Regions from separate parts of the Shewanella sp. M-Br genome, predicted to be linked through region 2. Evidence: predicted binding sites of a transcription regulator. Region 2 holds the regulator's gene; each other region holds the start of a gene.

Region 1 (4,201 bases), on a different contig from region 2:
TACCTTTAGCGGCTGCTGGCTGCGCTGATGATATAAAATCGAAATTCGCCTCTGTTCGCCAATCCATTCAGGCAGTAATACTTTAAGTTTTCCCTCTTTAATCTGCTGTTTTACAAATAGTTCAGGACCATACAAGATCCCGCCATGGCCTAAAGTAGCCTGAATCGCTCCGTGTAAGTCCGTGAGGGTGAGCTTAGTCGGGCCATTAAAATAAAAAGACTCGCCGCTTGGATGCTTTAAATGCCAATTAAACAGCGGCCAGACTTTTATCAGTTGATGGGCTTCAAGATCATCGGGATGCTCAAGTTTAGGTGCCTGAGCCAAGTATTCTGGCGTGGCAAACAGGCAATAGTCGAGCTCGCCTAAGGTACTCGACACCCAAGAAGAATCAGGCTGAGCCCCGCCAACAATCGCCACATCTATGCCTTTATCGATCAAATCGACTAACTCATTACTCTGGGAAATGTGCAAACGGATATCAGGATACAAACGGCCAAACTCATTCAATGCTTGAATAAACACGATGGAAATAATCGAAATCGGCGCGGCGATGCGTAAGGTTCCCTCGGGTTTATCACTACCTAAACCACTTAGTTCATCAAATTGAGCAACCACACTCTGGTAGCGTTGAAAGAGCGCCAGCCCTTCCTCCGTCAATCGTAACTTGCGGGTACTGCGCATAAAGAGCTGTTTATCGAGCTTCTCTTCCAACTTCGCTAACTTGCGGCTCACAGTGGCGATAGGCATATCGAGCTCCTTCGCCGCCTGCGAAAAACTACCCGCATTGACTAAATGCACAAAAAGATAGACAAGTTGTAGTTCAGCGCCTAAATCATCACTCATTGCATATCCTAATTTCACATATTGGGTATTGACGTTAAAACGCTAAATTCACTAAGTGATTGTGTTTTAAACATTGAATTATTCACTTATACGACCATAGCGCAATAGCCTTAGATTGAAATGGTATGTTATTTTGTGGCGAGTTTTACTGCGCTGGCGCTAAATCTGGCTCTAAAGTGACATAAAAAGAAGCAAGTGCTGTAACTCTGGCCACCAAGAATCAAAGCAACAGTAAAATGACGACGGTGGGCGAGTTTATTCAAATTTAATCGTAAGGATGAGTGAGGGAAATGACCATTTTAACCCCTCTGTTTGCCGTCTTCGGGATCATGTTGCTCGGTACACTAGTGCAAAAACTAAAACTCTTGCCCGTCGATACGGATCAAGTGCTAAACCAATATGTCTACTATATTGCGTTCCCTGCAATCATGCTTATCGCCCTCGCCCAACAGCCGATTGACGAGATTTTGCAATGGGGATTTATTGCGGGCTACAGCACAGCTATGGTGATCACTTATCTTGTCTGCCTAGGGCTATCGCTGATAGCTAACCCTAAACAGCATGCAGTTGCCGCCATTCGAGCCCTCAATGCCACCTTTGGTAATACGGCATTTATTGGTATTCCACTGCTCATCATCCTCTTTCCGCAGCAGCAAAGTGCGTTAGTCGCCGCCGCGATTGCCAGCTTATTATCCGTGCTGATGTTTGCCGTCGCCTTAGTCTCGATGGAACTGGCCACTAACACCCAAAGACAACACCACGCCTTAGTCATAATGGCGATGGCGGTAGGTAAAAACCCTATCGTTATTGGTAGCTTAATTGGCGTCGGCATTTCGGCGCTAGAGATAAAACTGCCGTCAGGGCTGGCGCTAATGATCCAGCAAATAGGCAATACCTCAAGCCCCTGCGCCCTATTTGCTATCGGCATGGTACTCGCCAAAGCGATGCGCTACCAGAAAGATAGCAGCGTATTTAGCCCCAAGAATTTTATCGAACTGAGCCTTATCAACCTCTTCAAGCTGACTATCCAACCGGCACTCGTTTACTTTATGCTTAACCGTTTTGGAGTAAGTGGTGACTACCTGATCATGGGCGTGATCTTGAGCGCACTGCCCACCGCGGCTAGCGTGTACTTACTCGCCCAGCGTTATAACACTCAGGCTTCAACCAGTGCTCAAGGCATTCTATTTGGCACCTTAGTCACTTTCTTCAGTTTACCTATCTTAGAAAGCTTAGTAAGAACCTATGCATAATCAGTTAATTAAAAATATTTACTGTCGATAATGCCGATTTTTCACCCAAGCCACTTTACTGTATATAAAATCAGTATATACTGTTTATCAATACAGTGGTTTGGTATGTTTTTCGACAGGAATTCACTATGCTTTGCCAACTCAGCATTAATAACTTCGCTATCGTCCGTTTTTTAGAACTGGATTTTCGCCCCGGTATGACCAGCATCACAGGTGAAACCGGTGCGGGTAAATCGATTGCCATCGATGCGCTAGGCCTATGCCTAGGCAATCGCGCCGATGCCAGCAGTGTTCGTCCCGGAGCCAATAAAACCGAGGTCAGCGCCCGCTTTTCCTTGGATGATATTCCACTGGCAAAACGTTGGTTAGAAGATAACGATCTTGAACTCGATGATGAGTGCATTCTACGTCGGACTATTGGTAGCGATGGCCGTTCACGCGCCTACATCAATGGGAATCCAGTGCCGCTGACGCAGCTAAAATTACTGGGTCAGTTGCTTATCGGTATTCACGGTCAACATGCGCACCATGCAATGTTAAAAAGTGAACATCAACTCACCCTGCTCGACAGTTATGCCAACCACAGATTGCTTATCGATACGGTTGCCGCTAGCTTTCAACGCTGCAAGCAAATTGAGGCCGATCTAAAACAACTCGAAGCCTCACAGCATGAACGTATTGCCCGTAAGCAATTAGTGCAATATCAAGTAGAAGAACTCGATGAGTTTGATCTTAAAGTTGATGAGTTCGATGAGATTGAGCAAGAGCACAAACGTCTGGCCAATGGCACTGAGTTGATTGATACCTGTCAGGCGAGCTTAGATATACTCACAGAGGGCGAAGAGAACAATATAGAGTCGCTGCTCAATCGAGTCGTTTCCCTCGTCGAAGATCTGCAAAGCTACGATCCTGCATTAAGCAATATCAACACTATGCTCAATGATGCCTTAATCCAAGTGCAAGAAAGTGCCGGCGAATTGCAGCACTATTTGAGTAAGCTCGAACTCGATCCGACCCATTTTGCCTATTTAGAAGAACGGCTATCAAAAGCCATGCAACTGGCGCGTAAGCATCATGTTAGCCCGAATAAACTGGCCGAGCATCATTTAGCATTAAAGGCTGAGCTAAGCACCTTAGACAGTGACGAAAGCAAGCTAGAAGAAATTCAGCTTCAAGTCGAGGCAAGTAGAGCCGCTTATCTTAGCAATGCGCAAAAGCTCAGCCAAAGCCGTGCCCGCTATGCTAAAGAACTCGACAAACTGGTGACTCAGTCAATCCACGAACTGAATATGCCTAAGGGTAAATTTACGATCGAAGTCAATTTCCACCCCGAGCAAATGTCAGCCAATGGCAGTGACAATATCGAATTTATGGTCACCACTAACCCTGGCCAACCTTTGCAACCGATTTCGAAAGTCGCGTCTGGCGGTGAGCTCTCACGGATAGGGCTAGGGATCCAAGTGATTACCGCGAAGAAAGTTGCCACACCGACATTAATTTTCGATGAGGTGGATGTCGGGATTTCCGGCCCCACCGCAGCAGTGGTGGGCCGCATGTTACGCAGCTTAGGGGAATCGACCCAAGTACTGTGCGTGACTCACTTGCCGCAAGTTGCGGGCAATGGTCATCAACACATGTTTGTCGATAAATTTAATAAGGCAGGCAGTACTGAGACCACAATGAAATCGCTCGATCGTGAGCAGCGTATCCAAGAGCTTGCAAGACTGTTAGGTGGCGATACTATCACCAGCAATACCCTAGCAAACGCAAGGGAACTGCTGCAATAGTAGTATGGATCAAATAACGAATGAGGTCGCTAAACGCTTGAATCTACACACTGTATATCACAAGCTAAGGGGCTATATCAAAAACTAAGGGTTAGTTGTTGACCATGCTAACTAACATGCCGGGTTAACTATCATGTTAGGTTAGCGATAATGTTAGCTAAAACACCAGACTAGCCCTTGCAGACAAATAAACGAAAACACGCCCGCTAAGACATCGTCAATCATAATGCCAAAGCCACCATGAACTTTGGCATCGAGCCATCGAATAGGCCAAGGTTTGATGATGTCGAAAAAGCGAAATAGACCAAAGCCGACTAA
Region 2 (4,201 bases):
CCCAAGCCTCAAACTCGGCTTCGGGTAACGCTTGTACTACGATAGGCATAAAACCATGGTCTTTACCGCAGAGCTCGGCGCATTGACCACGGTAAATGCCGGGTTTGTCGATGCGAGTCCAAGCTTCATTGATAAATCCAGGGTTGGCATCTTTCTTAATTGCAAAGGCGGGTACCCACCAAGAATGGATGACATCCTCTGAAGTCATCAGAAAGCGGATTTTGCGGTTTATCGGTAGAACGAGCGGTTTATCGACTTCCAATAGATAGTTTTCACCCTTGGTTTCGGTACCTTCGATTTGTGCTCTGGGTGTTGTCAGTATGCTATAAAAATCAATATCTTGATCGAAATAGCTGTAATGCCATTTCCATTGGGAACCCGTGACTTTTACGGTGAGTTCGGCGTTACTGGGATCTTCCATTGCGATTAAAGTTTTTGTCGCTGGAATCGCCATTAAGATCAAAATGATAAATGGCAGAATCGTCCAAGCGATTTCAACTTTAGTGCTTTCGTGAAAGTGGGACGCGACAGCGCCTTTGGATTTTCTGTGGTTGATCATGGCGTAAATCATCACGCCAAAGACCACTAGGCCTATTGCGCAGCAGATATACAAGATGGTCATGTGCAAGTGATAAACCTTGCCACTGATCTCGGTCACGCCAGGGGTCATGTTGAACCGCATGTCCGCGGCGGTCAACGGTGGTGCGAAAAGCACCACGAGTAAACAATACAACAATTGCTTCACAAGACTTCTCCTCTGCCAATTGCGAATAGCAACTACAAAGAAGAGCAACACAGTAAGTCTCAACTCTATGCAAACTCTTCAGTTCCCAAAAAAGCTTTTTTGACTTCAACGTGCGTTGGCGGCTGTTACTTTTAATCAAGTATTGTTACTGCTGGTAATTAGCCACGCTGGCACATACTGCTGAAATAAATCTGTTCTCTATTTTTAGTGGCGCTTCGAGTTCGATAAATACTCGATTCATTGACCACGGAAGGTGATATATCATCACCGACTTAACCAACCATACTTGCTGTTTAAATATTGATCAAGATCACTTATTTATCTAATTATCTGAAAAATTGCCAAAAAAAAGCCTCACATTCATAGGTGAGGCGGCTTTCAAGGTAAAAAATTAAATGAATATTTAGTGTACAGCGCTAAAAAAAGATTGCTGACCGAAGAGATTGCCTTGCTCAATGCGTACGTCGGCATGTAAGTGACTGTTTACGTCTTCAAGCACTATGCCCATAGCTCGGGCACTTTTAGCCACGATTTGTAGGCGTCGATTATCCCGCGCATCCAATGATTGAGTCCAAGTAATGACTGCACTGGACGTACCACTTGTCAGGGCTTTCTCCATCGCCCACAGGGTTTCGACTTCATCTTTAGCATGTACCAGTAAGACTCTATCCATACGCACACCTGCGCTGGCGAGCATTTGCTTGTAGCCAATACTTGGAGGGTTGATGAGCACTAACCAACGGCCCTGTTGGCTTAACTGAGCGAGTTGTGCACTCAGATGAATTAATTCTTGGCGACCTTGAGTCTTGGTTGGCATACAGGCGATAGGCGCATGGTGCCAGTCATAGTCGGCATCACGGACTTCATCGAGCCACAAGCCCGGATGGCGGGGGGCATTGCCAAGTAGTTTATTCATAGCCAATCTCCATTACGGATCACACCGACGGCGAGTCCTTCAATTGTTAAACTTTGGAAGCCTAAATCCACTTTAATCGGGGAGTAATCTTCATTTTCGGCATGTAGATAGACCACATTACCTTTTTTTTCGAAACGTTTAACAGTGACATCGTCATCGACTCTAGCGACAACCACTTGACCATTTCTAGCTTGTTCTACTTTATGAACTGCCAGCAAATCACCTTCGAGAATGCCGATATTTTTCATGCTGTCGCCTTTTACTCGCAGTAAAAAATCGGCGGCGGGATGGAACATGCTTGGGTCGACTTGGTAGTACTGTTCAACATGTTCTTGGGCGAGGATAGGTTCACCCGCGGCCACTTGGCCGATGAGCGGTAAACCTGTTTCAGTCAAATCTTCGATTTCCGCAGGCAGACGAATGCCCCGAGATGTGCCTGGCATGATCTCAATGCAGCCCTTTTTTGCCAACGCTTTAAGGTGTTCTTCAGCCGCATTGGCGCTCTTAAAACCTAAACGGGTTGCGATTTCTGCCCGAGTGGGTGGCATGCCAGTATCGGCAATATTTCGTTTAATTAGCTCTAAAATTTCAGCTTGGCGTGGCGTCAAAGGTCTCATGGTGTTTCCTGTTTTTCTATACAGTTACTGTTAGTATATACAGTATTATTTGCAGCGCAAGTATTAACCACTTTTTAGCTATGTTGGAGAGAATTAGCGAATATTGCCCATAGTCTGGTATTCTATCGGGCTAGTAAACGCACTTAATTGCATAAGAATAATGCCTAAACACGACTCTCTTTGGTTGAAATCATTACGTTGGATCCAAAAACACTTAGTGCACACTATTGTGGTGCCTCAGGATCCCTTTGCCGATCTGAATCTGGATGCTTCCAGACCCCTTGTTTATGTGATGAAAACAGAATCCCTCAGTGACATCGCTGCTTTGAGCGAAATAACGGCTAAGTTAGGCTTACCAAGCCCTTATGAGCCTCTAGTGGCTAATGGTGTGACTGCGCCTCGGGTTGTCTGTCTTCAAGGACGTAAGCCACTGTTTGGCGAACGTGCTGGTAATGAGCCTTTCCTCGAATGCTTTATGCGTTTGTTAGCCGTGCATAAGGAACGTCCTGAATTGGATATTCAACTTGTGCCTGCGAGCTTGTATTGGGGTCGAACGCCAGGGAAAGAAGACGACACTATGAAGGCGGCCGTATTTGAGCGGGAAAACCCGACTTGGTTGCGCAAGTGCTTGATGATTCTGTTCTTAGGTCGACATAACTTCGTGCAGTTTTCGAATGCCGTATCCCTGCGTTACATGGCTGACGAACATGGCACCGACATGGGGATTGCCCATAAGTTAGCACGGGTTGCGCGCGTGCATTTCCGTCGTCAACGTAAAGTAATGACAGGGCCTGTGCTGCCAAACCGCCAAGCACTGTTTCATTCGTTGCTCAAATCTGAGTCGCTGCGCAAGGCGATTCAAGAAGAAGCGGCCAGTAAAAAGATTTCTGAGACCCAAGCGCGCGAGACGGCTATTGAGTATCTCGATGAAATCGCTGCCGATTACTCAGACAGTTTAGTGCGTATTGCCGAGCGTTTTTTAACTTGGCTGTGGAACAAGCTTTACAGCGGGATCAACATTAAAGGCGCCGAGCAAGTTCGCCAGCTGCACCACGATGGCCACGAAATTGTTTATGTGCCTTGCCATCGCAGCCACATGGATTACCTGCTGTTATCGTATATTTTGTATTATCAAGGCATGGTTCCGCCGCACATTGCTGCCGGCATTAACCTCAATTTCTGGCCCGCGGGACCTATGTTCCGTCGCGGTGGTGCCTTCTTTATCCGCCGTAGTTTTAATGGCAACAAGCTGTACACCGCAGTATTTCGTGAGTATTTAGATCAGCTGTTTGCTAAAGGTTATTCGGTGGAATACTTCTCCGAAGGTGGTCGTTCACGTACTGGCCGTCTGTTGGCGCCGAAAACTGGCATGATCGCCATGACGATGAACAGCGTACTGCGCGGTATTGAACGTCCTGTCACACTTGTGCCTGTGTATTTAGGCTATGACCATGTGATGGAAGTAGCGACTTACCATAAAGAGTTAAGCGGTAAGAAAAAGAAAAAAGAATCTGTGTGGCAGGTGTTCGGTGCCATTCGTAAATTAGGTAATTTCGGCCAAGGTTATGTGAATTTTGGCGAGCCTATTACCCTGCAAAATTTCTTAAATGAGCGTGCGCCAAACTGGCGTGCTGAGTTGGCCGATGATCCCGAGCAGAAACCAAGTTGGTTAACGCCAGCGGTAAACGTGCTGGCTAATCGGGTGATGACGCGTATCAATGATGCCGCAGCCGCGAGTTCTGTGACTTTGACTAGCTTAGTTTTACTGGCGACAGATCAAAACGCCTTAGAACGTAGTCTGCTGGAGCGTCAGCTTGATTTGTATCTGACCCTACTCAAAAAAGTGCCTTACACTTCTTATACATCTGTTGCCGAAGGTGATGGTAAGCATTTAGTGCAGCAAGGTTTAGAGTTGAACAAGTT
Region 3 (4,201 bases), on a different contig from region 2:
AGAAGAAGTCTCTTGAGGTGTTATTCTATCATCTTGATTAACTTGCATTTTACATCCTTCGCTTGAGTGTCAAGGTAACTTGGTGAATACATGCAGCTAACATTAAAGTGCAAGAGCGGGCTATTTGAAGGCCGCAGGTTCATTTTGCAAGTTTCCATGCGCTTGTCTATAGCGCTTAGCTGAACATAAACAATTTATTTCGAGTAAAGGCAGATGTTACGCCTCGTTCTTTACCCTTTAATATTTACGGCTTAAGCTTGCACATAGTGCTGTCTGTGCCCGAGCCAACGTAAAATAATTGCATCGACTTTTTCGGGGGCTTGCGCCATTACATGGCTCGCTAATTTCTGAATGTGTGGGATCAAAGCTTGATCGCGCACCAGATCGGCAATTTTGAGCTCAGCCAGTCCCGTCTGCTTAGTGCCAAGCACTTCACCTGGGCCACGAATTTCTAAATCTTTCTGCGCTATGATGAAACCATCATTGCTTTGTCTGAGTACACTCAGTCTTTGGGTGGCGGTATGGCTCAATGGCGCCTTGTAGAGTAACACACAATGGCTTGCGATGGCGCCTCGACCGACTCGTCCGCGCAGTTGATGTAGTTGTGCTAGACCTAAACGTTCAGGGTTTTCAATGATCATCAGGCTGGCATTAGGTACGTCGACGCCCACTTCAATCACGGTTGTCGCTACCAGTAGATGAATAATGCCTGCCTTAAAGTCAGCCATGATTTGCTGTTTCTCGGCGCTCTTCAACCTGCCATGCACTAGGCCAATATTGAGCTCGGGCAGGGCGAGGCGCAGTTCTTCGGCTGTGTCTTCGGCGGCTTGGCATTCGAGCACTTCGGATTCTTCAATCAGAGTACACACCCAATAGGCCTGACGTTTATCTGTGATGACGGCGTTACGCACCCGTTCAAGCACTTCGTTGCGGCGTGAATCAGCAATCGCCACTGTGGTTACTGGAGTTCGCCCCGGCGGCAGTTCATCGATAATGGATGTGTCGAGATCTGCATAGGCCGTCATCGCCAGCGTGCGGGGAATGGGTGTGGCTGTCATGATCAATTGATGCGGGTGGAAACCTTGGTTCACGCCCTTTTCCCGCAGGCCTAAGCGTTGGTGTACGCCGAATCTGTGTTGCTCATCGATAATAATTAACGCGAGTTTGCTAAAGACCACATGCTGCTGGAAGATGGCATGGGTGCCAATCACCATTTGGGCTGCGCCGGATTCAATATCCGCAAGGGATTGGGTTCTGGCCTTGCCTTTAAGTTTTCCCGCCAGCCAACCGACTTTAAGTCCGAGTGGCTCAAACCAAGCGGCAAAGTTAGTTGCATGTTGCTCGGCCAATAACTCGGTCGGTGCCATCATGGCAACTTGATACCCGTTTTCAATCGCTTGTAATGCCGCCATCGCCGCGACTAAGGTTTTACCTGAGCCCACATCCCCTTGCACTAAGCGCATCATAGGGTGCGGTTTTTCTAAATCTTTGCCTATATCAGCCACGACTCTTTGCTGGGCGCCAGTCGGCTTAAAGGGCAAAGCCGCGAGGAAGGGATTGAGCAACTGCCCCGTGGCCTGCATGGTGACAGCGGCATCTAAATTACTGCGCTGCCTTAGGCGTAACATGCTGAGATTGTGGGCGAGTAATTCTTCCTGCACGAGTCGTTGCTGGGCTGGGTGTTGGCCTAGCTCTAAATCGAACTGAGAGATCCCCGCAGGAGGACGATGTAGCGTCTGCAGCGCTTGTTTAAGGCTGATGTTGTTAGGTTGCAATTGTGGTGGCAGCAGCTCAGTTAAGCCACCCTCTTCCAGCAATACCAAGGCTTGCTCCGTCAGCTTTAGCCAACTCGCCTGTTTTAAGCCCTCAGTCGTGGGATAAATCGGCGTTAGGGTATCACTCAGGTGAACATCTTCACCGGGATACACCACTTTATATTCTGGATGCACTATCTCAGCTTGATGACTACCACGGCGCACTTCACCGTAGGCGCGGATCATCAAACCATTTTGCATGGCATTACGCTGAGCAACGGAAAAGTTAAAGAAGCGCAGGCTTAAGCTGCCCGTATCGTCGCGCACATTGCAGACCAGCATGCGCTTGCGGCCTTGGATGATTTGTGTCGATTGGATTTCAGCTTCTATAGTGCCATAACCGCCTAGGCTGAGGGCGGCAATGGGATAGATTTGGGTTCTATCTTCGTAGCGCAGGGGTAAGTGAAACAGCAGATCTTGTACTGTTGTGATGCCGAGCTTTGCGAGTTTCTCCGCGACCTTTTTGGCGACGCCTTTGAGGTCGGTGATCGGAACAAGATCCAATTGCTGCAAGTCGTTAGCACTCAATCACTGTGAATTTATACATATATTAACAGAGAATAAGCTTAAGGCAATCTCAAGGGGAATTAGGGTGTTATCAAATTTTGTTTGGAAGCATAGCTAATATCTTTCTGCGACCTTAAGGCTGCAAAATTGTTGATAAGATATCGTTAGGCTGAAAGCGTGGTTAACTGTGAGTGTTATTACAACCAGCCTTTTTGTTTGGCGATGCGCGCTGCATCGATTCGATTGCTGGCATTGAGTTTGGCTATGGCTTCTGAGAGGTAGTTGCGAACAGTCCCTTCGGCGATAAAAAGAGTTTCGGCGATGTCGGAGGTGGATTTGCCTTCGCTAGCGAGGCGAAGAGCGCGGCGTTCTTTGTCGTTGAGCGGGTCGACATCGCCAATCGCCATCATGGCAAGTTCAGGATCGATCACTCGTTTTCCCGCCATCACTTGTTGAATCGCGTTGACTAAGGTTTCCGAGGGCGCATCTTTAAGCAGAAAGCCGCCCACACCCGCTTCGATGGCACGTTTAATATAGCCCGCACGGCCGAAGGTGGTAATGACCACTATCTTGGTTTGGCTATGTTGCTCCTTTAACCATGTCGCCAGCTCTAAGCCTGTGCGGCCGGGCATCTCGATATCCGTTAGCAAGAGATCAAAGCTTTGCTGTTTGAGTAAGCTTAGAGCTTCGTCGCCGTCACTCGCTTGGGTGATACTAAAACCCCCTGCAAGCGTGAGGAGTGCGGCGAGTGCTCCTCGCACCATAGCTTGATCTTCCGCCAATAAAATCTTCATTAATGTGTTGCTCCCTGCAAAGGTAAACTGACGGTAAAGGTATATCCCTGTTCGAGATTATAGCTCAAGCTGCCACCTAAACTGTCGAGACGCTCGCGTATACCTGTGAGGCCATTACCCTCTATAAAAGGTTTGGCCGCGGCATTGTCTTTGACTTCGAGCAGCAGGCGGTCTGATTGCTTAGAAAAGTGGATAGAGCATTCACTTGCACCGCTATGGCGGAGAATATTATTAATAAGTTCGGTGAGGATCAAACTCAGTTGGCTTTCTGTGCTTGCACCTAGCTTGGGTAGCTCACCACTGAGCTCGACACTTAAGCCTTTATCCCTTAAGGATTTACAAAGCTGCGTCACGCAACTCTCTAGGCCCTTGTGTTTGTAGTCTGACACTGTGTGGCGGATCTGGCTTAAACTTTCCCTCGCAATTTGTCCTAGCTCAATCAATTGGGTTGATGCGAGTTCATATTCTTGTTTTGCGATAAGCTTTTCGGCTAGCTCAGCCTTAAGGGCGATGGAAGAAAGGCTATGCCCCATAATGTCGTGTAGATCCCGCGCGATACGTTCACGCTCAAGCATAGTGGCCAAGGTGGTAATTTCTTGGGCACTTTGCTGTTCTTTCAATTTATGCCGATAACGTCTGCGTTCGGCGACACCAAACATGCCCACGCCGAGCACTAATCCCGAGCCGTAAAGCGGAAAGTAGTAACTGTTAAAGTGGTAAATCTCATTGAGGGCAAACAACAGGCCGATGAGTGCTGTAATAGCCAACAGACAGGTCCGGAGAGGATAAAAAAAGCCAATGAAGAAAGCGGCAAAGGTAAATAGCGAGATAGAGCCTGGGTTGATTGGTGTGATCGCTATTGCTATGGCCACCATAATGAGAATGGGCAGATAGGCGCTACGGCTATTGCACTTATAAGTCCAAAAATAACTGGCAATAAAAGGGATTAACACAGCAAAACTGAGGGCGATTTTCCAACTTGGATAGGGATTTATGGCAAGTGGGATCAGATAAAACACTAAGTTTATCAAATACACCCAAGCAAGTTTTCGTTCGAGCTGAAGGGGAGTGCTTATCATGATGCCT

The links. The regulator LexA, encoded in region 2, represses DNA repair genes until DNA is damaged. The targets are predictions, from matches to a motif close to TACTGTATNNNNATACAGTA.
Region 1: recN (DNA repair protein RecN) is a predicted target of LexA. The motif match lies at 2,175-2,194, and genes of this name have one in related genera.
Region 3: recG (ATP-dependent DNA helicase RecG) is a predicted target of LexA. The motif match lies at 2,344-2,363, and genes of this name have one in related genera.

Annotation. Positions count from the first base shown of each region.
Region 1 is NZ_BJBV01000024.1:43,617-47,817, forward strand. It holds gene lldR (LysR family transcriptional regulator LldR) at 1-843, opposite strand, end outside; gene AAA952_RS18250 (AEC family transporter) at 1,134-2,096, shown strand; gene recN (DNA repair protein RecN) at 2,225-3,883, shown strand; gene AAA952_RS18260 (phosphatidylglycerophosphatase A family protein) at 4,037-4,201, opposite strand, start outside.
Region 2 is NZ_BJBV01000004.1:174,981-179,181, forward strand. It holds gene coxB (cytochrome c oxidase subunit II) at 1-745, opposite strand, end outside; gene AAA952_RS04710 (cell division inhibitor SulA) at 1,149-1,661, opposite strand; gene lexA (transcriptional repressor LexA) at 1,658-2,278, opposite strand; gene plsB (glycerol-3-phosphate 1-O-acyltransferase PlsB) at 2,439-4,201, shown strand, end outside.
Region 3 is NZ_BJBV01000029.1:25,735-29,935, reverse strand. It holds gene AAA952_RS20065 (DUF3014 domain-containing protein) at 1-48, opposite strand, end outside; gene recG (ATP-dependent DNA helicase RecG) at 252-2,327, opposite strand; gene AAA952_RS20055 (response regulator transcription factor) at 2,519-3,115, opposite strand; gene AAA952_RS20050 (sensor histidine kinase) at 3,115-4,194, opposite strand.